DNA from 3 places in the Bradyrhizobium sp. INPA03-11B genome. Region 3 is predicted to be linked to each of the others. Evidence: riboswitches for the same ligand, from Rfam matches in the RefSeq annotation. Region 3 holds a riboswitch; each other region holds the start of a gene.
What was found. Region 3 has a riboswitch for cobalamin ahead of QMZ05_RS25515 (ribonucleoside-diphosphate reductase subunit alpha). Riboswitches for the same ligand answer to the same signal wherever they lie in the genome.
Positions count from the first base shown of each region.

Region 1: it holds a riboswitch for cobalamin, as region 3 does, so the genes downstream of both, QMZ05_RS15695 (DUF1636 domain-containing protein) here and QMZ05_RS25515 (ribonucleoside-diphosphate reductase subunit alpha) in region 3, are expected to answer to the same signal.
Region 2: it holds a riboswitch for cobalamin, as region 3 does, so the genes downstream of both, QMZ05_RS09560 (TonB-dependent receptor) here and QMZ05_RS25515 (ribonucleoside-diphosphate reductase subunit alpha) in region 3, are expected to answer to the same signal.

Region 1 covers NZ_JASGSR010000031.1:46,094-53,484, forward strand. Annotated here, with positions in the region: gene cobN (cobaltochelatase subunit CobN) at 1-290, opposite strand, end outside; gene cobW (cobalamin biosynthesis protein CobW) at 290-1,324, opposite strand; gene QMZ05_RS15695 (DUF1636 domain-containing protein) at 1,321-1,695, opposite strand; cobalamin riboswitch at 1,789-2,004, opposite strand; gene cobO (cob(I)yrinic acid a,c-diamide adenosyltransferase) at 2,041-2,694, shown strand; gene QMZ05_RS15705 (cobyric acid synthase) at 2,706-4,154, shown strand; gene cobD (threonine-phosphate decarboxylase CobD) at 4,209-5,174, opposite strand; gene cbiB (adenosylcobinamide-phosphate synthase CbiB) at 5,186-6,109, opposite strand; gene cobU (bifunctional adenosylcobinamide kinase/adenosylcobinamide-phosphate guanylyltransferase) at 6,279-6,782, shown strand; gene bluB (5,6-dimethylbenzimidazole synthase) at 6,814-7,391, shown strand, end outside.
Region 2 covers NZ_JASGSR010000017.1:41,250-48,640, reverse strand. Annotated here, with positions in the region: gene QMZ05_RS09570 (amidohydrolase family protein) at 1-1,089, shown strand, start outside; gene QMZ05_RS09565 (GTP-binding protein) at 1,091-2,020, shown strand; cobalamin riboswitch at 2,239-2,435, shown strand; gene QMZ05_RS09560 (TonB-dependent receptor) at 2,541-4,820, shown strand; gene QMZ05_RS09555 (PepSY domain-containing protein) at 4,823-6,316, shown strand; gene QMZ05_RS09550 (STN domain-containing protein) at 6,372-7,157, shown strand; gene QMZ05_RS09545 (sigma-70 family RNA polymerase sigma factor) at 7,154-7,391, shown strand, end outside.
Region 3 covers NZ_JASGSR010000068.1:253-7,643, reverse strand. Annotated here, with positions in the region: gene metE (5-methyltetrahydropteroyltriglutamate--homocysteine S-methyltransferase) at 1-1,875, opposite strand, end outside; cobalamin riboswitch at 1,987-2,187, opposite strand; cobalamin riboswitch at 2,321-2,543, shown strand; gene QMZ05_RS25515 (ribonucleoside-diphosphate reductase subunit alpha) at 2,658-5,534, shown strand; gene QMZ05_RS25510 (ribonucleotide-diphosphate reductase subunit beta) at 5,611-6,702, shown strand.

The DNA.
Region 1 (7,391 bases), on a different contig from region 3:
AGCCCGTAGGCCCAATAAGGTTCGCCGCCGATCAGCCGTACCAAAATGCCGCGCGCGTGCGACAGCGTCCGCTCGATATAGGTGTCGACCGACAGCGGATGGCGCAGTTCCGCGAGATTGGCGAGCCGCAGCGACGGCAATGCGGCGCGGCCGCGCCGCCAGCCGGCCGCGAACGCCGCGAGATCACTGTCGGAAAACGACAGCACCACGAGATCGGCCGGATCCTGGCCGAGGTCCCTTGGTGTCGCGGTCTCCTCAAGGCCGCGGCTCTCGCGGAAAACGACGTGCATCAGACACCAAGCCGTGCCCTGATGGCGGCTTCATCGATATCGCCGTGTTCGCCGATCACGACGAGCTTCGACTGTCTCGTCCGCGCGCCCCAGGGCATGTCGAACTGATGCCGCACCCGCTCGCCGACCGATTGCACCAGCAAGCGCATCGGCTTGCCTTCGACCGCGATGTAGCCCTTGGCGCGCAGCACGTTCTGCTCCCGCGCCAGGCCCTTGATCGAGGCGACCAGCGCATCGATGTCGACAATCTCCGGAAGATCGATCACCACCGAATTGAAATCGTCGTGCTCGTGCTCCTCTTCGCCGTCATGATGCGACGGCCGCGACGCGAGGTCATTTTCCGCCGCAGCTCCGAGCCCCAGGATCACGCGCGCGTCGATGGTGCCGTCGACGATGGGCAACATCGGCACCTCACGCGGCATCTCGGCCGCGATCACCTCCTTGGCCGCCTTGATCCCCTCCGCGCCGGCGAGATCGGCCTTGGTCAGCAGCACGATATCGGCGCAGGCGATCTGGTCCTCGAACACTTCGGACAGCGGCGTCTCGTGATCGAGATTGTCGTCGGCCGCGCGCTGCGCATCCACCGCGGCCGGATCCGGCGCAAAGCGGCCGGCTGCAACGGCTTCCGCATCGGCCAGCGCGATCACGCCGTCGACCGTGATCCGCGAACGAATCTCCGGCCAGTCGAACGCCTTGAGCAACGGCTTCGGCAGTGCGAGCCCCGAGGTCTCGATCACGATGTGATCGGGCTTCACCGGGCGCGCGAGCAACTGCTCCATCGCCGGGATGAAATCGTCGGCGACAGTGCAGCAGATGCAGCCATTGGCGAGCTCGACGATGTTCTCGGTCGGACAATTGGCATCGGCGCAGGATTTCAGGATGTCGCCGTCGACGCCTTCGCTGCCGAATTCATTCACCAGCACCGCGAGCTTCTTGCCGTTGGCGTTCCGGATCAGATGCTGGATCAGCGTCGTCTTGCCGGACCCGAGAAAGCCGGTCACGACGGTAACCGGAACCTTGGCGAGTGTAGTCATTCTGCGGCCTCCGGCACGACGGGAAGAGGTGGAATGCGGGCAAGCGATTGCTTGCGGAAGATTTCAGGACGGCTGCGCCACGGCACGATGCCGTCAGGTGCCGCCGCATAGGCGGAGGCGCCTGCGATCACATCCCCGGCATTGGCTTCGGACAGGCGCCCATAGACATAGGACCACCGGCCGGGCGCGCTGAGCGCGACCGAGCAGCCCTGGCTGCAAGCCGACAGGCATTCGACGGGAACCAGATCGACGCCATCGGGCACGCCGGCCTCGAGAAGCGCGGCATGCAGGCGCGCACCGGGCGCGACGTCACCTTCCGCCAACGTTTGGCCGGCGCGGCAGGTGATACAGACATGAAGGGTAACGCTCATCGGCCTTCCTGGATTGACAGCGGGAAGCGATGAGGCACACGAACCGATTGTGGATCGGCTCGTTCCCCGTCGCGGAACACCCCGTCCGCCGGTCTCACAACATGCTGCGCTGGCAGGTCTCCCGGCTTGCGGAGTAGGATTTCTCCTTTGATGCCCACCTTCCCGACTCCTTACGGAATCAGTGGCCTGGGCATCTCTCCGGTCACGGTCGCGGGGGCGGCTGCGTTTTGGGCCGACCTTGCGGTCTCAGCCCTATCGCATTCCCTGTTCGCCTGTCGTAGGACAGGAACCAACGCAGGCCCACCATTCGTCCAAGCCTCGCACTTGTCAAGCCGAAGGAACGTGATGATTTCTGATGGAAACGACGCTGAGGACGGCGCTGTCGGCACCGACCCATCGCTGGACGCGCGCCATGCCGACAAGATGGCGAAAAAGAAGGCCGCCCGGGATCGCATCATGGCGACCAAGAGCGGCGAAAAGGGTCTGATCATCGTTCATACCGGCGCCGGCAAAGGAAAATCGTCCTCCGCCTTCGGCATGATCGTCCGCTGCGTCGCGCACGGCTTTCCCTGTGCCGTGGTGCAATTCATCAAGGGGGCCTGGGATACCGGCGAGCGCCGGCTGCTCACCGGGCATTTCGGCGAGCTCTGTCAATTCCACGCGATGGGCGAAGGTTTTACCTGGGAGACCCAGGATCGCGCCCGCGATATCGCAGCAGCGCAAGCCGGGTGGGAAAAGGCCAAGCAGCTGATCGCAGATCCGAGCCTGCGCATGGTCGTGCTCGACGAGATCAACATCGCGCTGCGCTACGACTATCTCGCGGTCGCTGACGTCGTGGAATTCCTGACGACGTCGAAGCCGCCGATGACGCATGTCGTGCTCACCGGTCGCAACGCCAAGAAGGAGCTGATCGAGATTGCCGATCTCGTCACCGAGATGACATTGGTGAAGCATCCGTTCCGCTCCGGCATCAAGGCCCAGCCGGGCGTCGAATTCTGACAGACATCGCCATGGCGCGCGCATTGATGATCCAGGGAGCCGGCTCGGACGTGGGCAAATCGCTCATCGTCGCGGGGCTTGCGCGCGCCGCCACGCGGCGCGGCCTGCGCGTGCTGCCGTTCAAACCTCAGAACATGTCGAACAATGCGGCCGTGACCATCGATGGCGGCGAGATCGGACGCGCGCAGGCGTTGCAGGCGCTCGCCGCCGGCGTCGAGCCGCACACCGACATGAACCCGGTGCTGCTCAAGCCCGAAACCGATGTCGGCGCCCAGATCATCGTGCACGGCAAGCGGATCGCGACCGCCCGCGCGCGGGAATATGCCGGCATGAAGCCACAGCTGATGGGCGCAGTGCTGGAGAGTTTTGAGCGCCTGAAGGCGCGCGCAGACCTCGTGCTGGTCGAAGGCGCCGGCAGTCCCGCCGAGGTCAACCTGCGCAAGGCCGACATCGCCAATATGGGCTTTGCGCGCCGGGCCGACGTGCCCGTGGTGCTGGTCGGCGACATCGACCGCGGCGGCGTGATCGCGCAGCTCGTCGGCATCAAGACCGTGATCGATCCCGACGATGCCGCGATGATCCAGGGCTTCGTCATCAACAAATTCCGCGGCGATCCCTCGCTGTTCGACGACGGCTACCGCCTGATCGAGGACCGCACCGCGTGGCGCGGCTTTGGCGTGCTGCCCTGGTTCGCTCGCGCCGGCGAATTACCGGCCGAAGACGCGCTCGGGCTCGGCGACGCGCGCAAGCCCGGCCAGTGCAAGATCGCGTTTCTGGCCCTGTCGCGGATTGCGAATTTCGACGACCTCGATCCGCTGAAGCTCGAACCCGGCGTCGATCTGGTGATGGTCCGTCCGGGCGAAGCCATCCCCGGTGATGCCAGGCTCGTCATCCTGCCCGGCTCGAAATCGACCCGCGGCGACCTCGCCTTCCTGCGCGCGCAGGGCTGGGACATCGATCTCCTGGCGCATCATCGCCGCGGCGGGCACGTGCTCGGCCTGTGCGGCGGATACCAGATGCTCGGACAAGCGGTCGCCGATCCCGATGGGATCGAGGGTCCCGCGGGCGAAACGCGCGGGCTCGGGCTGCTCGATGTCACCACCACCATGACCGAGCAGAAGACGCTGACCCGCGTCAGCGCCGTGCATGCTGCGACCGGTCAGCCGATCAGCGCCTACGAAATCCACATCGGACGCACCGACGGCCCGGATCGCGTCCGGCCGTTTTCAATACTTGACGGCTCGCCGGAAGGTGCCATGTCGCCTGACGGACGCGTTCACGGCAGCTATCTGCACGGCCTGTTCACGTCGGACGAATTTCGTAAGGCCTTCCTTGCGCAGCTCGATATCCCTGCGGCGGATCAGCCTTACGGCGCCAGGGTCGAGAGCGCGCTCGACGCGCTTGCCGAGCACATCGAGACCCATCTCGATGTCGACGGCCTGCTCGCGCTGGCGCGCTAAGGGCGTTTCGAGCGAAGTCGACACCAGTTCGCGTGAAGAAAACGCGTCAAGAAATCAGCGCGACAACACGGCGGAAAGCCGGGACCATTCAGCCTCATTGCCGGGCAGACCGAGGCGCAGCCATCCCGGCTTGTGCTGGAAGACGCGCGACCAGATCCGTCCGCGGGCAAGCGTCTCCTGCGCGGCGAGCGCATCGCCGGTCTCGTAAAGCCGGAACAGCGGCGTGCCGCCGACCAGCGTCCAACCCCGCGATTGCGCCGCCGCGTCGAGCTTGACGCAGTCGTCCGCCAGCCGTGCGGTCGTTGCCCTCGCCCAGTCGTGGTCGAGCAAGGCCCGCCGCCCGATCGCGATCGCGGCCCCCGAAACCGGCCATGGCCCGGTCATTGCGGAGAGCGCGGCGATATCAGCTGCGCCGCCAACAGCGAAGCCGAGCCGCAAGCCGGCAAGCCCGTAAAACTTGCCGAATGAGCGCAGGATCACGAGCCCCGCGCGTCCTGCTTCTGCTGCAAGCGAGATGCCGGGTACGGCGTCCGCAAAACTCTCGTCGATCACGAGCCGGCCAACACGTGGCAACAGCGCAAGCAGTTCGTCCCGATCATGGCGTCTTCCGTCGGGGTTGTTCGGATTGACGACGACGGCAACATCGGCTCCCGCAAGCGCCGCAACCTCGGACACCTCGGCAACCTCCCAGCCCGCCGCCGACAACACGCCGGCATACTCATTATATGTGGGCGCCAGGATGCGCGCTCGCCCGCGCGACGCCAGACTAGGCAGCAACTGAATGGCGGCCTGCGCACCGCCCATCGCCACGATCGGCGCACTGGTAGCGTAGGCCCGCCGCGCCGCGTCGTGCAGGGATTCGATTTCGGATCGCGACGGCAACACGCTCCATTGCCGCGCCTCCACACTGACGTCTGGATAAGGCACGCGATTGATCCCGGTCGACAGATCAATCCAGTCTTCCGCTGCGCCGCCGTAGCGTTGCTGGGCGACGTCGAGATTCCCGCCATGCTCACGCATGCGCCGCTCCTTCACGCCAGCGCCAGGGCCACGAAGGCCGCGGCCAGCAGCATCATGGCGTAACGATAGAGTTTCAGCCCGGTGAGGACGTCAGCAGCAGCCGGATCGCGCGCACCCTCGTTCAGCCAAGGCTCGTGCGCGACGCTGCCGTGATAGATGCGCGGCCCGCTGAGCCGGACGCCGAGCGCGCCGGCCATCGCCGCTTCCGGCCACCCGGCATTGGGCGAGCGATGCCGATGCGCATCGCGCAGCATGCATGACCACGCCTGCGAGCGGTTTGGCGCGAGCAGCACGAACAAGACAGCGGTCAGCCGCGCCGGAATGAGATTGGCAACATCGTCGATCCGCGCCGCGGCCCAGCCAAAGGCTTCGTGCCGCTCGGTGCGATGGCCGATCATGGAGTCCAGCGTGTTGATCGCCTTGTAGCCGAGGATTCCCGGCAACCCGAACAGCGCGCCCCAGAACACCGGCGCCACGATGCCGTCGGATGCATTCTCGGCAAGGCTCTCGATGGTCGCGCGCGCGATGCCGGCGTCATCGAGCGTGGCCGGATCGCGCCCGACAATCTGCGCGACTGCTGAACGCGCGGCCGCGATGTCGCCAGAGACAAGCGGATGGGCCACCGCGGCGACATGGTCATGCAGTGAGCGCAGCGCCACCAGCGGCCATGCCAGCATACCGACAACAACGACATGCAGCCATCCGGATGCGAGCGCGGACTGAACGACCCAGCCCAGCGCCGTCGCCAGCGCGATCACCAGCACGGCCGCCGCAACACCGGCGGTGCGACGCAGCGCCGGAGGATCGGAGGCCCGGTTCCAGCTGGTATCGAGGAAATGGATCAAGCGGCCGAGCCAGGTCACGGGATGACCGATGCGGGCAAACAGCCACGCCGGCCAGCCGATCAAGGCATCCACAGCCATCGCCACCGCCATCGCTCCCGCAAATCCCACTTGACCCTCTCCTCGCCGCGATCCCCCTGATGCGCAAGACATCGAGCGAGCGCAAGCCCTCCGCGGGCGGATTTCGGCTTTGTATTTTACCGCGATTGGTGGTTAGAGCGTTTTCGAGCGAAGCGGGTCCCGGTTCGCAACAGGAGACCATATGACCGTCATTCTGATCACCGGCGGAGCCCGGTCCGGAAAGAGCCGGCGCGCCGAACTTCGCGCGCGCAGCTTTCCAGGTCAGCCGGTCTATGTTGCGACCGCCGAAGCACTCGATGCTGAAATGGACGAACGGATCGCCGGGCATCGCGCACGGCGCGGCGGCGACTGGATCGAACGCGAGGTGCCGCTCGATCTGGTTGACGTGCTGTCCGAGACCGATCGTGCCGGCGCCAGGCTGGTGGATTGCCTGACGCTGTGGCTGTCCAACCTGCTGCATGCGGAGCGCGACTGGTCGCAGGAGGTGACGCGCCTTGCGCAGGCGTTGCCGCGCCAGCACAGCCCGGTCATCCTGGTCACCAACGAGGTCGGCCTCGGCATCGTGCCCGACAACGCACTGGCGCGAACTTTTCGCGACGCCGCCGGCCTCATGAACCAGACCATCGCAGGTGTGGCTGAGGAAGTGGAATTCGTCGTGGCAGGCTTGCCGATGAAGCTCAAATGATGTCCGCTATCGAGCGGATCAAGGCCCCGCGATGATCTCATTCGACGATACGTTTCGCCGGCAACTGCATGAGCTGTTCGTGTGGCGGCGCGACGTGCGGCGCTTCCGGACCGATCCACTGCCGGATGGGTCAATCGAGCGGCTGATCGAGATCGCCTGCCTGTCGCCTTCGGTGGGATTGAGCCAGCCCTGGCGGTTCGTCATCGTCAACGACGCAGCACGGCGCCGTGCTGTGATCGAGGACTTCAAGGCCTGCAACGCTGACGCCCTGCGCTCCTATTCCGGCGAGCGTGCCGCAAAATACGCATCACTGAAGCTATCGGGCCTCGAAGAGGCGCCGGGCCATCTCGCCGTGTTTGCCGACAAGAGCGACCAGATCGGCGCCGGTCTCGGCCGCGCGACGATGCCGGAGACATCCGAATATTCCGTGGTGGCCGCGATCTGCTCGATGTGGCTTGCCGCACGTGCCGAAGGTATCGGACTCGGCTGGGTATCGATCCTCAATCCGGGCCGCGTTCGTGAGATCCTGGAGCTACCGGACGGCTGGAAGTTTATCGGCTACCTCTGCATCGGCTACCCCCAGGCAGAGTGCGACCGTCCCGAGCTCGA
Region 2 (7,391 bases), on a different contig from region 3:
GCGATGCGCGATCGCCGCTGGATCGAGAACGTGGCGACCGAGGGTGAGGTCGGCGGCATCCTCGAGCGCCTTGCCAATGGATTGAACGAGGGCGGCATTGGCATCGGCATTCTCAACGCCTATGCGCCCGGCGCCGGCGTGCAGGAATTGACCGCGGTGTGCCAGCTCGCGGCTAATCATGCGGTGCCGACCTTCACCCACGTCGCCTACATGTCGCGCATCGATCCGGAGAGCGCGGCCGAGGCCTATATCCGCCTGATCGGCTATGCCGGCGCCACCGGCGCACACATGCACATCTGCCACTTCAACTCGTCGAGCAAGACCGATATCGAACGCTGCGTTGCGCTGATCGCGAAAGCGCAGGCGCAGGGCCTGCCAATCACGGTGGAAGCCTATCCCTACGGCACCGGCTCGACGGTGCTGGCGGCGACCTTCTTCAGCGATCCGAAATTCGAGGAGCGTAACGGCCTCGGCTATGATTCGGTGCAGCGGGTGACCGACGGTCATCGCTTCGGCAGCCGCGAGGAGCTGCTGGCGGCGCAGGCCGCGGAGCCCTCGACGCTGGTGCTGTGGCATGTGCTCGACATCGAGAACAACGCGCATCATCGCGACCTGCTCGACATGGCGGTGCTGTATCCGGGCGGTGCGATCGCGTCCGACGCGATGCCATGGACGCTATCGGATGGCCGCCCCTACACCGGCGACGCCTGGCCGTTGCCTGACGATGCCACCTCGCATCCGCGCTCGGCAGGCTGCTTCACCCGCTTCATCCGCGAATGGGTGCGCGAGCGCAAGAAGGTGTCGCTGCTCGAGGGCATCCGCAAATGCGCGCTGATCCCGGCGGAGATCCTGTCGGCGAGCACGCCGGCGATGCGCGCCAAGGGCAGGCTGCAGGCGGGCGCCGATGCCGACGTCGTGGTGTTCGACTTCGAGACGCTGAGCGACCGCGCGACCTTCTCGACGATGAATCGTCCGGCGGAAGGCGTACGCCACCTCGTGGTCAGCGGCCAGCCGCTGATCAATGATGGTGTCCTCGACGTTGCGGCACGTCCCGGCCGGCCGGTGCGCCGGCCCGTCGCTGGGGGCTGAGGTGCCGGTCCCGATCCTGCTGGTCGCGGGCTTTCTCGGGGCGGGCAAGACCACGGTCGTCAACCATCTGCTGGCGCATGCGCAAGGCAAACGCATCGCCGCCGTGGTCAATGATTTCGGCGCGATCAATATCGATGCCGAGCTGATCGCCGGCGCCGGTGACGGCGTGGTCAGTCTGAGCAATGGCTGCATCTGCTGCACGCTGGAGGGTGACCTGCTGCGCACGCTCGCGACACTGTTGCGGCGTGATCCGTGTCCCGAATTCATCGTGATCGAGACCAGCGGGATCGCCGATCCCGCCGATATCGTCCGCAACCTGATGGATCCGGTGATCTGGAAGGAGGCGCCGCTGGAGACGGTGCTGTGCGTCGTCGACGCAACGCAGCCGGTGGCCGCGCTGGATGATGCGTTGCTGCGCTCGCAGCTGCGGGCGGCCGATGTGGTGGCGCTGAGCAAGGTGGATCTCGCCGATGCAGCCGCGTGCGCCGCGATCCGCGATGCCGTGCGAGCGATGCGTCCGGCGGCGGTGATCGTCGATGCCCTCCATGGCGAGGTGCCGGCCGAACTGCTGTTTCCTGCTGATCTCGATCATGTGCCGGCGCCGCGTGAGACCGCGCCGCGACGGCCAGCGACCGATCGCTTCGAGACGCTGAGCTGGACCTCGGAGCATCCGGTGCGGCTGCCGCGCCTGCAGCAGGCGATCGGCAAACTGGCGCCGAAGCTGGCGCGGGCGAAGGGATTGTTCGAGACGGTGGAGCAGCCCGGGCGGCTGACGGTATTTCAACTCGCCGGCGGCCGCGCGACCTTGGCTGCGGGCGGCGTGCTGGTACCCGGCGTGCCGCGCACGCGGCTAGTGTTCATCGCCGAGATGGGCGTGTTGTCGCGCGCCGAGATCGACGAGATCATGGAGGGATGTGTCGAAGCAGAGTAATGCCAAGGTTCTCCGTCATCCTGAGGTGCGAGCCTCTTCGGCGAGCCTCGAAGGATGCACGGCCTGGCTAGTGGCCGTCGATCCTTCGAGGCTCGCTACGCTCGCACCTCAGGATGACGGGACAAGCATTCGAGTCGGACGCTGTGTCCCGATCGCAGCACAATCGCACAAAGCATGCGTGCGACAATCGCATCGAATTGACAGCTCTGCGTCCACCACCTATCGTTTTTCGCGACGGTTCCCTTCGGGGATCAAAAGGGAATGCGGTGCGAGAGTACTCTCAACGCCGCAGCTGTCCCCGCAACTGTAAACGGCGAGCCTTTCGTCAATTTGCCACTGGGCTATTCAGCTCGGGAAGGCGTCGACAGGCGATGACCCGTGAGCCAGGAGACCTGCCGTCAGTCGTGGTCACACGCGAGCACATCGGGCGGGGGCGTCCTGGTGGGATCGGAGCACTGCCTTTTGGGCAATGCGCCAGTCCGCGTTCGCGGTGACGTGCCACGTTACCGCGAGTCGTTTCATGTCCTCGTCTTCTTCCGTTGCGCGCAACTGGCGCCTCGGCCTCGTCTGCTCCCTGTCATCATTGCTGCTGCCGGCCGAAGCCGGCGCGCAAACAGCTCCACCCACCACGCTCGATCCGATCGAGGTCGCACCCTCGGCATCCGCGAAGCCCAAACCCGCGGCGCGAAGCAGCAACGTCGCGACGGCGCGGCAACGCGCCAGGCCGGCAACGGCCGCCGCCGCGCCCGGCGCGCCGCGTGCCGCAGCGTCGGGTGCATCGGGAGCGGCTTCGCCAACACTCAATGCCACCACGCCGGGCGGCACCGGCAGCCGCCTCAACCTGACGCCGCTGCAGACGCCGGCCAGCGTCGAGATCATCACGGCGCAGACCATCGCCGAACGCGGCCAGCACAATGTGCTCGATGCCGTCACCCAGAACGCGGCTGGGTTCATCGCAACGCCGGCGCCGGGCAATGGCGGCCTGTCGTTCAGCACCCGCGGCTTTGCCGGCAGCAACTCGGTGATGACGCTCTATGACGGCACGCGCTTCTACATCGGCTCCGGCACCCTGACGTTCCCCTACGACACCTGGTCGACGCAACGCATCGAGGTGCTGCGCGGCCCGGCCTCGGTGCTGTACGGCGAAGGCGCGATTGGCGGCGTCATCAACGTCGTTCCGAAGAAGCCGTTAGCCACGCCCTACAACGAGGCCGAGGTCTCGCTCGACAGCAACATGACGCGGCGGCTTTCGGTGGACAGCACCGGTCCGATCAATCCCAATGTGTCCTACCGCATCAACGCCACCGGCAACATGTCGGACGGCTGGGTCGATCGCGACAAGACCTCGAATGCGGTGGTCTCCGCCGCCGTGCGCGTGCAGGCTTCGGACAATCTCGCCTTCACGCTGTCCGAGGACTACGGCGATCGCAGCCCGTCGCGCTACTTCGGCACGCCGCTGATCAACGGCGCGATCCAGGACGCGCTGCGCTTCAAGAACTACAACGCATCCGACAGCGCGATCCGCTATCAGGACAGCTGGACCCAGTTCAAGTCCGAATGGGATGTCGCCGACGGCGTCAAGGTCAATAACACGCTGTATTATCTGACCAGCGAGCGGCACTGGCGCGACATCGAGAACTACACCTGGAATCCAAAGACCCAGCTGATCGATCGGTCGAGTTATATCGAGATCTTCCATGACCAGAAACAGGTCGGCAACCGGATGGATGCGACCTTCAGCGGTCATGTGTTCGGACTTGCAAACCAGTTCGTGGCCGGGTTCGACGTCAACCGGATCGATTTCACCCATACCAACAACTCGCCTTACGGCGGCGCGTCGTCGGTCAATCCTTACGTGTTCGATCCCGGATCGTTCTTCGCGACGACGACAGTGACCACGCCGGGCTTCAACGCGATCGTCAATCAATATGCGCTGTTCGCCGAAGATCGCCTGTCGCTGACCGATCAGTTGTCGCTCGTCACCGGCGTCAGGTACGATCGTCCCGAAGTCGATCGCACCGATTACAAGACGCCGGCGAACAGTTTTGAAACGACGCTGTCGGGCACCAGCTGGCGTACCGGGTTGGTCTATGAGCCGATCAAGAACCTCGCGTTCTATGGTCAGTACGCGGTCGGCGTCGATCCGGTCAGCAATTTGATCTCGCTGTCGACCTCGCAGAAGACCTTCCAGCTCGCGACCGGCAAGCAGACCGAGGTCGGGGTCAAGCAGTCGTTCTGGGGTGGCCGCGGCGAGTGGACGCTGGCTGCTTACGAGATCGTCAAGACCGGCCTGACGATTCCCGATCCCGGCAATCCCACCGCTGGCCTGGCATTGCAGATCGGCCAGCAGTCATCGCGCGGGGTCGAAGGATCGGTCGGACTTGCGCTGAACGATGGCTGGCGCGTCGACGCCAATCTTGCGCTGCTGCGCGCCCGCTATGACAACAACAGCCAGGTGGTCGGCGGCAAGATCGTCAGCTACAACGGCAATGTCCCGGTCAACGTACCGCAGCAGGTTGCGAACGTCTGGCTGACCTGGGATTTCGCGTCGAACTGGTCGGCCTATGGCGGCGTGCAGATCGTCGGCGCGATGTATTCGGATCTGGCCAACACCCAGTTGCGGCCGGGCTACAATGTGGTCAATGGCGGCATCAAGTGGAAGCCGGATGACCGCACCACGGTCGCGTTCCGCGTCTACAATCTGTTCGACAAGGTTTACGCTGTGACCTCGAACGGCACGGGGCAGTGGCTGCTGGGCATGCCGCGCACCGCCGAACTGTCCGTCAACGTGAAGTTCTGATCATGCGCAGGGCTCTGATCCGGCGAGGGCGGCGATGGCTCTATGTCGTCCATCGCTGGATCGGCATTGCGACGTGTCTCTTGTTCGCGATGTGGTTCATCTCCGGCCTCGTCATGATGTACGTGGCGTTTCCGCGCCTCACCGACGGCGAGCGCCTCGCTGCGCTCCCCGTCATCCTCTGGAACAAGGTGCAGGTCGCGCCTGACCGCGCGATGGCGATTGCGGGCGCAGAGCATTATCCGCGCGATCTCCGGCTCTCGATGATGGACGACGTTCCGGTCTATCGCGTGACCGGCTGGAAGGGAGCCGCCGTCACCATTTCAGCAATCGATGGTGGCGTGATCAACGGCATCACGCCGGATCAGGCGCTGACGATCGCCGCTCATCATCCGCACGCGGTGCGGCCGCAATTGCTCGACACTGTGACGCGAGACCAGTGGTCGGTCACCGCGCGGTTCGATCCGCTGCGGCCGCTTTATCTGATCGGCCTTGGCGATGCTGACGGCACCGAGCTCTACGTCTCCTCGCGCACCGGCGAGATTGCGCTCGACACCACGCGGCGCGAGCGCATCTGGAATTGGCTCGGATCGATCCCGCACTGGATCTATCCGACCGTGCTGCGCAAGGACGGCCCGTTGTGGCGGGACGTGGTGCTGTGGATCTCGGGCGTCTGCCTCGTCGTCGCCGTCACCGGCTTCTGGATCGGCATTCTCCGCCTGCGGCTGACGCGCCGTTATGCGACTGGCGCCGTCTCGCCCTATCGCGGCTGGATGGCCTGGCACCACATCGCCGGTCTGATCGGCAGCATCTTCGTCTTCACCTGGATGTTCAGCGGCTGGCTGTCGCTCAATCCCGGCGGCGCGTTCTCCGGCCGCGGGATCACGCGCGAAATCGCGACCGGTTATAGCGGCCACGACACGCCCGATATCGCGGCTGGCTTGCAGTCGCCGCCGTCGGTATCAGCCGTGGAGGCGCGCTTCGTCTGGATCGGCGGACACTCCCTGATGGTGCTCGACGACCGCAGAAGCCGTCGCAGCCTCGCCGATCCCGCGACCGGCGCGCCCGTGACGCTCTCGCAGGACGAGATCGTCGCGGCCACGCGGGGCGCGATGCCGGGAGCTGCGATGACATCGGTGCGACAGCTCGATGAGCCGGACGCCTACTGGTACACGCTGCACCAGCTGCGCGAGCTTCCGGTGCTGCGGATCGGCTTCGACGATCCCGCCGACACCTGGCTGCATATTTCTCCGGTTACCGCCGAAATCCTCGACCGCAGCGACGACAGCCGCCGGTCCTATCGCTGGTTGTTCAACGCCCTGCACAGCCTCGACTTCCCGCTGCTGCTGCGCATCTGGCCGGCGCGCGACGTCGTGGTGTGGCTGCTGTCGGTGGTCGGCACGGTCGTCTCGATCAGCGGTATCGTGATCGGCTGGCGCCGGCTGCGGCGGCGGAAGGTGCGATCCACGCTCGCCGCGCGTGTTAGCAGATTGTCATAATCTCTTTCTATGTTGCGCCTGCCGCTGACTTGACGAACGGCTGTATCGATCACCGATGGATCGTGCTGTTCCGCCGGGCTTGAGGATCAAGGCGGCGCCTCATGCACTTTGTTCAATGGGTCGGAAGATTGGGCTGCGCGCGAAGCATGATCGGATGTGGCAGCGCTTTCTCGCCCTGGTCATAGGCACTCTCGTTGCCGGGAATATCCAGACGGTAACGATGGCCGGGAGCCCTGAATCAGTTCGCACGCCGGCAACGGTCGATTTCGATATTGGGGGGCAACCCCTGGTCTCGGCGCTCGATGCCTACAGCGCGGCCACCGGCCTGCAGGTGGTGTACGACGCCACATTGGCCGGAGGACGCCGCGCGCAGGCCGTCAAGGGATCGATGACGCCGGACATGGCGTTGCAGGTTCTGCTCGAAGGAACCGGCCTGGTCGCGGTCTATGCCGCAGCGAACACCTTCACGATTGTGCCTGCGGCTGCTCCGCCGCAGACGGCGTCGATGCGCAGCTTCATGCCGTATCTGGCGGCCGTCCAGAGCAGCGTCGAGGAGGCGTTCTGCCGCTCCGCGCTGACCGCACCGGGGGGCTATCGGATCAAATTCAGGTTCTGGATCGGGCATGCCGGCGAAGTGCTGCAGCCCCAACTGCTTGGTTCGACCGACGACGGCGCGCGTGACCAGGCGATCGCCGCCATGTTGCGCGCTGTGGTGATCGGCCGGCCGCCGCCACCGGACATGCCGCAGCCCGTCATGATGGCGGTTACGCCGCGGCCGCCTTCCGAGACCGGCGACTGTGCTGCCCGGGATCCGCGGCGCCAGGGACTGGTTGCGCGATGACGGAGACCACCTGGACGACGCTTCGGCAGGTGCTCGTTGAGCGCTACGACGAGCTTCGCCGCCGCCTCGCAAGGCGCCTCGGCGACGAAAAGGCGCGCGAGACCCTGCACGAGACGTGGCTGCATCTGCGCGACAAGAACGGCCCGGGCGTGGTGGACAGCCCGATCGGCTACCTGTTGCGCAGCGCGCTCAATCTTGCGATCAGCCGGGAGCGCCAGGAGACGCGCCGGATCA
Region 3 (7,391 bases):
GATCACGCCGGCGCCGGCGCCTTCGAGGTCTATAACCTCGTCGCGGATCGCGAGCGCGATCTGGCGGCAGGCTTGGCTACGCGGAACGTCGTCGCGGACGAACGACCAGTTGAGGATGGTGACTGGGCCGGTCAGCATCGCCTTCATCGGCTTCGCAGTCAGCGACTGCGCATAGTGCCACCATTCGACCGTCATCGGCTTCGGGCGTGACACGTCGCCGAACAGGATCGGCGGCCTGACATAGCGCGAGCCGTAGGACTGCACCCAGGCGTTCTCGGTGAAGACGAATCCTAAGAGCTGCTCACCGAAGTACTGCACCATGTCGTTGCGCTCGAACTCGCCATGGACAAGCACGTCGAGACCGATGCTTTCCTGCCAGCGCACGGTGCGTGCTGTCTGGTTCTGAAGGAAGGTCTTGTAGGCGGTATCACTGAGGTCTCCCTTGGCATGCGCGGCGCGTGCTTTCCTGATTTCGTGGGTCTGCGGGAAAGAGCCGATCGTCGTCGTGGGGAAAGCTGGCAGGTTGAAGCGCGCATGCTGCACCTCGGCTCGCTCCTCGAACCGACTGGCGCGCCGGCGCATCGCCTCGTCGATCCCCGCGATGCGGCTTGCCACCGTCGCGTCGTGAATGCGCGGCGAGGTCTTGCGCGCGGCTACGGCGGCGTCGGATGCCTTCAAAGCCTTTGTGATCGACCTGCGCCCGCTCGCAAGTGCCGTGCCGAGCGTGGCCAACTCCTCGACCTTCTGCACGGAGAAGGCCAGCCAGCTCTTCACTTCGGCATCGAGCTTGCCTTCCAGGGCAAGATCGATCGGCACATGCAGCAGCGAGCAGGAGGGCGCGATCTGCACGCGCTCCTTGCCGAGCTTTGCAACAGCGGGTTCAAGCCGGTCAAGGAGTCTGCTTAGATCGGCGCGCCAGATGTTGCGGCCGTCGAGCACGCCGAGCGAGACGACGCGGTCGGCGGGCAGGCGGGCGAGGTCATCGAGCTGCTCGGGCGCGCGCACCAGGTCCAGATGCAGACCAGCCACGGGAAGCGCGAATGCCGTGTCTTGATTCTCGCCAAGGCCGCCAAAATAGCTCGCCAGCATGATCTTGATCTGCGGTACCGCCCTGGCGATTCCGACATAAGCACGGCGCAGCGCGTCACGCGCCGCCTCGTCGAGATCCAGCACCAGGCAGGGCTCGTCGATCTGCACCCATTCCGCGCCGCTGCTGGCAAGCCCCCGCAGCACCTCGACATAGACCGGCAGCAGCCGGTCCAGCAGCGACAGCGGCTCGAAGCCGGCATCCTTGCTCTTGGCGAGCTTGAGAAAGGTGACCGGACCGACCAGCGCGGGTCGGGTCTGGTAGCCCAGTGCCTTGGCTTCCTCATATTCCTCGATCGGCTTGCGCGAGACGAGGCGGAATTGCTGATCTTTCGCGAGTTCCGGAACCATGTAGTGATAGTTGGTGTCGAACCACTTGGTCATTTCTTGCGCCGGCACGCTTTGGCCATGATGGGCATGGCCGCGGGGCGCATCGTGCGGGTTGCCTTGGACATCACCCTGGCTGCCGCGCGCCATCGCAAAATAGGTCGCAAGTGGCATCGGGCCGCTGGCCCAGCCATAGATCGCGGGGATCGCGCCAACCATCACCGAGGTGTCGAGCACCTGGTCGTAGAACGAGAAATCGTTCGACGGGATCACGGAGACGCCGAGCTTCTTCTGCCGCGCCCAGTTGGCGGCACGCAATCCGATCCCGGCTTCGATCAATGCCTTCTCGTCCGATGCGCCGGACCAGAAGCTTTCGAGCGCAAGCTTGAGCTCGCGGCGTGGACCGATCCGCGGCGTACCAAGAGTTGCGACCGCAAGTGAGGAGATAGATTTAGAGGACATTGGCTTAACCCCAAAAGTTGGGGGCAAAGGCCGTAGTGACACGTCTGGACTCGCAAAGACGCATGGAGGCGCAAGCGGGTCGCAACCGCACCACCGGGACACCCCGCCCGAGGACGTTTATGTTGTCGAGGCAGGTCTCCTGGCTCGCGGGTCCTAGCTGTCGTCCGGCCTTCCCGAAACTTGCGCTTCAGTGGCTGAAATGGACGATGGCTCGCCGCTTACAGTTGCGGGGGCAGCGCCGGCATCGCACCGGCTTCCCTCTTAGCTTCGAGAGAAAGTGCCTCTCGAAGAACCACGACGAGGTCACTTACAGACAACATCGCGGGCGCGTCAACTCACGTGAGTTGAGGGGCTTCGTCCACAGACGCTCACGAGCGTTGGGATGACGCTTCCAAAAAATTTGGAGAGATCGTCTTGCGGCGGTTGACATCCTGTCTCAAATCGCACCAGATATAGACGTCACGGTCCGCCATATCACAAGATTTGGTGGCTAAGAGGGAAGCCGGTGAACTACGGATCGATCCGTAAAAATCCGGCGCTGCCCCCGCAACTGTAAGCAGTGAGTTGCTCTCGCCCTGTTAAGTCACTGATGCCACGAGGCATTGGGAAGACGAGGGAGCAACGGCGACCTGCGAGCCAGGAGACCTGCCGCGACACCAAACACGTCCACGGGCGGGGTGTCCCGGCGGTCGCTTGCACGGCCATGCCGGTGGCACTTGCCGCCGGAATGACGCAGCGTCCCCTCGACATCCAGCCCCAACAAGCATCACGGGGTCTGCACGATGTCTCTCTCTCTCGATCGCGAAACAAAGCCAGCGCCACTCATCCTGTTGCGTCCAGAATCGCTCGCCGCGCCGGAAGCTGCCCCTCCGATACAGGTGATACGCCGTAACGGCACGGTGTCGAAATTCGACGCCAGCAAGATTTCGGTGGCGATGACCAAGGCGTTCCTCGCAGTTGAGGGACATACCGCGGCCACCTCGCGCCGGGTGCATGAGATCGTCGAGCAACTCACCGCGGAGGTCGTCACCGCGCTGTCGCGGCGGATGAGCGAGGGCCGCACCTTCCACATCGAAGACGTGCAGGATCAGGTCGAACTGGCGCTGATGCGCAGCGAGCACCACAAGGTGGCGCGCGCCTATGTGTTGTACCGCGAGGAGCGCACGAGGCAGCGCGCCGAGCAGGAGGCGGCGAAAACGGCAAAGCCGGCGGCAGGACCAGCGATCCAGGTCACGCTGCGTGGCGGCACCAAGGTGCCGCTCGACCACGCCCGGTTGGCGCTGATCATCAACGAGGCCTGTACCGGCCTTGACGGCGTCGACGCCGTGCCCGTCATCGCCGAGACCCAACGCAACATCTATGACGGCATCGGCCAGGATGAGCTGGCGCTCGCCTCGGTGATGGCGGCCCGCACCCTGGTGGAGCAGGAGCCGAACTACACCTATGTCAGCGCGCGCCTGTTGCTCGACAAGCTGCGCACGGAGGTGCTGTCCTATGTGCATGGCGTGCCGACCAGTGCGTCGCAGGCGGATATGGCCGTGCACTATGCCGAGTATTTCCCGGCCTATATCAAGACCGGGTTCACGTCCGAACTGCTGGACGCCGAGCTCGGCCGCTTCGACCTCGTGCGGCTCGCCGCAGCACTGAAGCCCGAGCGTGATCTGTCGTTCCAGTTCCTCGGTCTACAGACGCTGTACGACCGCTATTTCCTGCATGTCCGCGGTAACCGCATCGAGCTGCCGCAGGCCTTCTTCATGCGCGTCGCCATGGGGTTGGCGCTGCGCGAGATCGACCGTGAGGCCCGCGCGATCGAGTTTTACGATTTGCTGTCGTCGTTCGACTTCATGGCTTCGACGCCGACGCTGTTCAATTCCGGCACGCTGCGGTCGCAGCTCTCGTCGTGTTTCCTGACCACCGTGGCCGATGACCTCGACGGCATCTTCAAGTCGATCAAGGACAACGCGCTGCTCGCCAAATATTCCGGTGGGCTCGGCAACGACTGGACCCGCGTCCGCGGGCTCGGCGCCCATATCAAGGGCACCAATGGCGAAAGCCAGGGCGTGGTTCCGTTCCTGAAAGTGGCCAACGACACCGCGATTGCCGTCAACCAGGGCGGCAAACGCAAAGGCGCTGTCTGCGCCTATCTCGAGACCTGGCACGTCGACATCGAGGAATTCCTCGATCTGCGCAAGAATACCGGCGACGACCGCCGCCGCACCCACGACATGAACACCGCCAACTGGGTGCCCGATCTGTTCATGCAGCGCGTCGAGGCCGATAGCGAATGGACGTTGTTCTCGCCGGACGAAACGCCGGATCTGCACCATCTCTATGGCAAGCCGTTCGCCGAGCGTTACGCCTATTACGAGGCCAAGGCCGCGCGCGGCGAGATGCGGGTGTTCAAGCAGATCCGCGCCGTCGACCTCTGGCGCAAGATGCTGACCATGCTGTTCGAGACCGGCCATCCCTGGATCACCTTCAAGGACCCGTGCAACCTGCGCTCGCCGCAGCGCCATGCCGGCGTGATCCACTCTTCGAACCTCTGCACCGAGATCACGCTGAACACGTCCGACGACGAGACCGCCGTGTGCAATCTCGGCTCGATCAACCTCGCCAATCACATCCAGGACGGCCGGCTCGACGATGTCAGGCTGAAGAAGACGGTGACGACGGCGATGCGGATGCTCGACAATGTCATCGACATCAACTTTTACACCATCCCGGAAGCGCGCTGCTCCAACCTGCGGCATCGCCCGGTCGGGCTCGGTCTGATGGGGTTCCAGGACGCGCTACATATGCTGCGCATCGCGGTAGCGTCTGATGCCGCCGTCGCCTTCGCCGACACCAGCATGGAGGCGATCTCATATCATGCGATCTCGGCCTCGGTCGATCTCGCCGCCGAGCGAGGACGCTATCCGTCGTTCGAGGGCTCGCTGTGGAGCCAGGGCACCCTGCCGATCGATTCGATAGACTTCGTTGCCGATGCCCGCGGCGGGGTTGCGATGGATCGCACCAGCACGCTTGACTGGGTAGCCCTGCGCGGCCGCGTCACCGCGGTCGGCATGCGCAACTCGAACGTGATGGCGATCGCGCCCACGGCGACGATCTCCAACATCTGCGGCGTCGCGCAGTCGATCGAGCCGGCCTACCAGAACCTCTATGTCAAATCCAACATGTCCGGCGACTTTACGGTGGTGAACGACCATCTGGTGCGCGACCTCAAGGAGCGCGGGCTGTGGGACGAGGTCATGGTCCACGACCTCAAATATTTTGACGGCAGCGTCGGTGCGATCGACCGCATCCCCGACGACCTCAAGGCACGCTACGCGACAGCCTTCGAGATCGATTCGCGCTGGCTGGTCGAGGCGGCCGCGCGGCGGCAGAAATGGATCGACCAGGCGCAGTCTCTCAACCTCTATATCGCCAATCCCTCCGGCAAGAAGCTCGACGCGCTCTACCGTCTGGCATGGTCGCTGGGCCTGAAGACCACCTATTACTTGCGCTCGCGCAGTGCGACCCATGTCGAGAAGTCGACGCTGAAGGGCACCGACGGCAAGCTCAACGCCGTCTCGCCAGTGGCGCCGACCGCGCCGGTCCCGGATCTACCGGACGCCATTGCCTGCTCGATCGATAGTCCCGACTGCGAAGCCTGCCAGTAAGCAAAACAAAGGACCCCACATTATGCTCGACTTTACAGAAACTGTGACCACAGCCCGCCAGGAGCGCACGCCCTTCATGGCGCCGTCCTTTGCGGCGGCGCCCGCCGCACTGAACGAGGCAACCGGCCTCGGCACGATCGACCGCCATGGCGGCCGCGTCTCGGTCGACGAGAAGCGGATGATCAACTGCCGTGCCGACGTCAACCAGCTGCTGCCGCTGAAATACAACTGGGCTTGGGAGAAATACCTTGCCGCGTGCAACAATCACTGGATGCCAACCGAGGTCTCGATGCAGGCCGACATCGCGCTCTGGAAGTCGCGCGACGGCCTCTCGGAGGACGAGCGCCGCGCCATCAAGCGCAATCTCGGCTTCTTTGCGGCCTCTGAAAGCCTCGTTGCCAACAACATCGTGCTGGCGATCTATCGCCATCTCACCAACCCGGAATGCCGGCAGTATCTCCTGCGCCAGGCCTTCGAGGAGGCGGTGCACACCCACACCTTCCAGTACATCGTCGAAAGCCTCGGCCTCGACGAGGGCGAGCTGTTCAATATGTACCGCGAGGTGCCCTCGATCACCGACAAGGCGGCCTGGGCAATCAAGCACACCCAGCATCTCGACGATCCCGATTTCAAGATAGGCACGCCGCAGGCCGGTCAGGCGTTCCTGCGCGACCTCGTTGCCTTCTATGTGATCTTTGAGGGCATGTGGTTTTACACGGGCTTCGCGCAGATCCTCTCGTTCGGCCGCCGCAACAAAATGGTCGGCATCGCCGAGCAGTATCAATACATCCTGCGCGACGAGAGCATCCATTTGAACTTTGGCATCGACGTGATCAACCAGATCAAGATCGAGAACCCGCATCTGTGGACATCGGCTTTCCAGGAGGAAGTCCAAAACATGATCCGCGAGGCCGCCGAACTCGAGGCCGCCTACGGCCGCGATACGATGCCGCGCGGTTTCCTCGGACTGAACGCCGCATTGTGCGAGCAGTACATGCACTTTATTGCCAACCGCCGCTGCGCGCAGATCGGCCTGACGCCCGTGTTCGCGGAGGCGGAGAATCCGTTCCCGTGGATGTCAGAGGCGATGGATCTGAAGAAGGAAAAGAACTTCTTCGAGACCCGCGTCATCGAGTATCAGAACGGAGGTGCGCTCGATTGGGGATGAACTAATTTGCGGTGACCGGCGCCTATTCATACGTGCGGTACGAGCCGGCTGACGTAACGCCGGATATTGCCCCCACACGCCATGCTGCGCCGCCGGACCACTTTGGTCACTTTGGGAGCGAAGTGGTCCGGAATGCCAGATTGATTCTGATCGTTGTCGCTCTGATCATCGGGCGACTTGGTAATGCTGCCTGGAACGAAGCAAGCAGCGTACGAACCAAGGCTGCGGCCACTGCAAACATGTCATGCGAGGATCGCCTTCGAAGGGGCTTGAAGCTTACGCAGCGTCAGATTGTACATTCTCAGCCTGGGTGTTTTCCGAGTGAGTAAAATGGGCTGGGGATGGCAACAAGCGCAGGTGATGGACAAGACCCAACGGTCGGTGGACTGCTTCGACGAGTCTCGGTGGCGGAGTTCTGCTTGGCCGCATGATCTTGAACGAAGTCATCTGGCGAAGCCTACAAAACTTGCGGCGGGACCAGCGATCCAGCTCACACTGCGCGGCGGCATCAAAGTATGACCGCACGCGGCCGGCGTTCCTTGGTCTGCAGATGCACTACGACCGCTATTTCCTGCCTGCCCGCGGCAACTGCATCGAGCTGCCGGAGGCCTTCTTCATGCGGTTTCGGTGCAATGGATGCGCCGCAATGAAAAGAGCAACAAGGTCCGCCTCAATAAACCTCGCCGGCG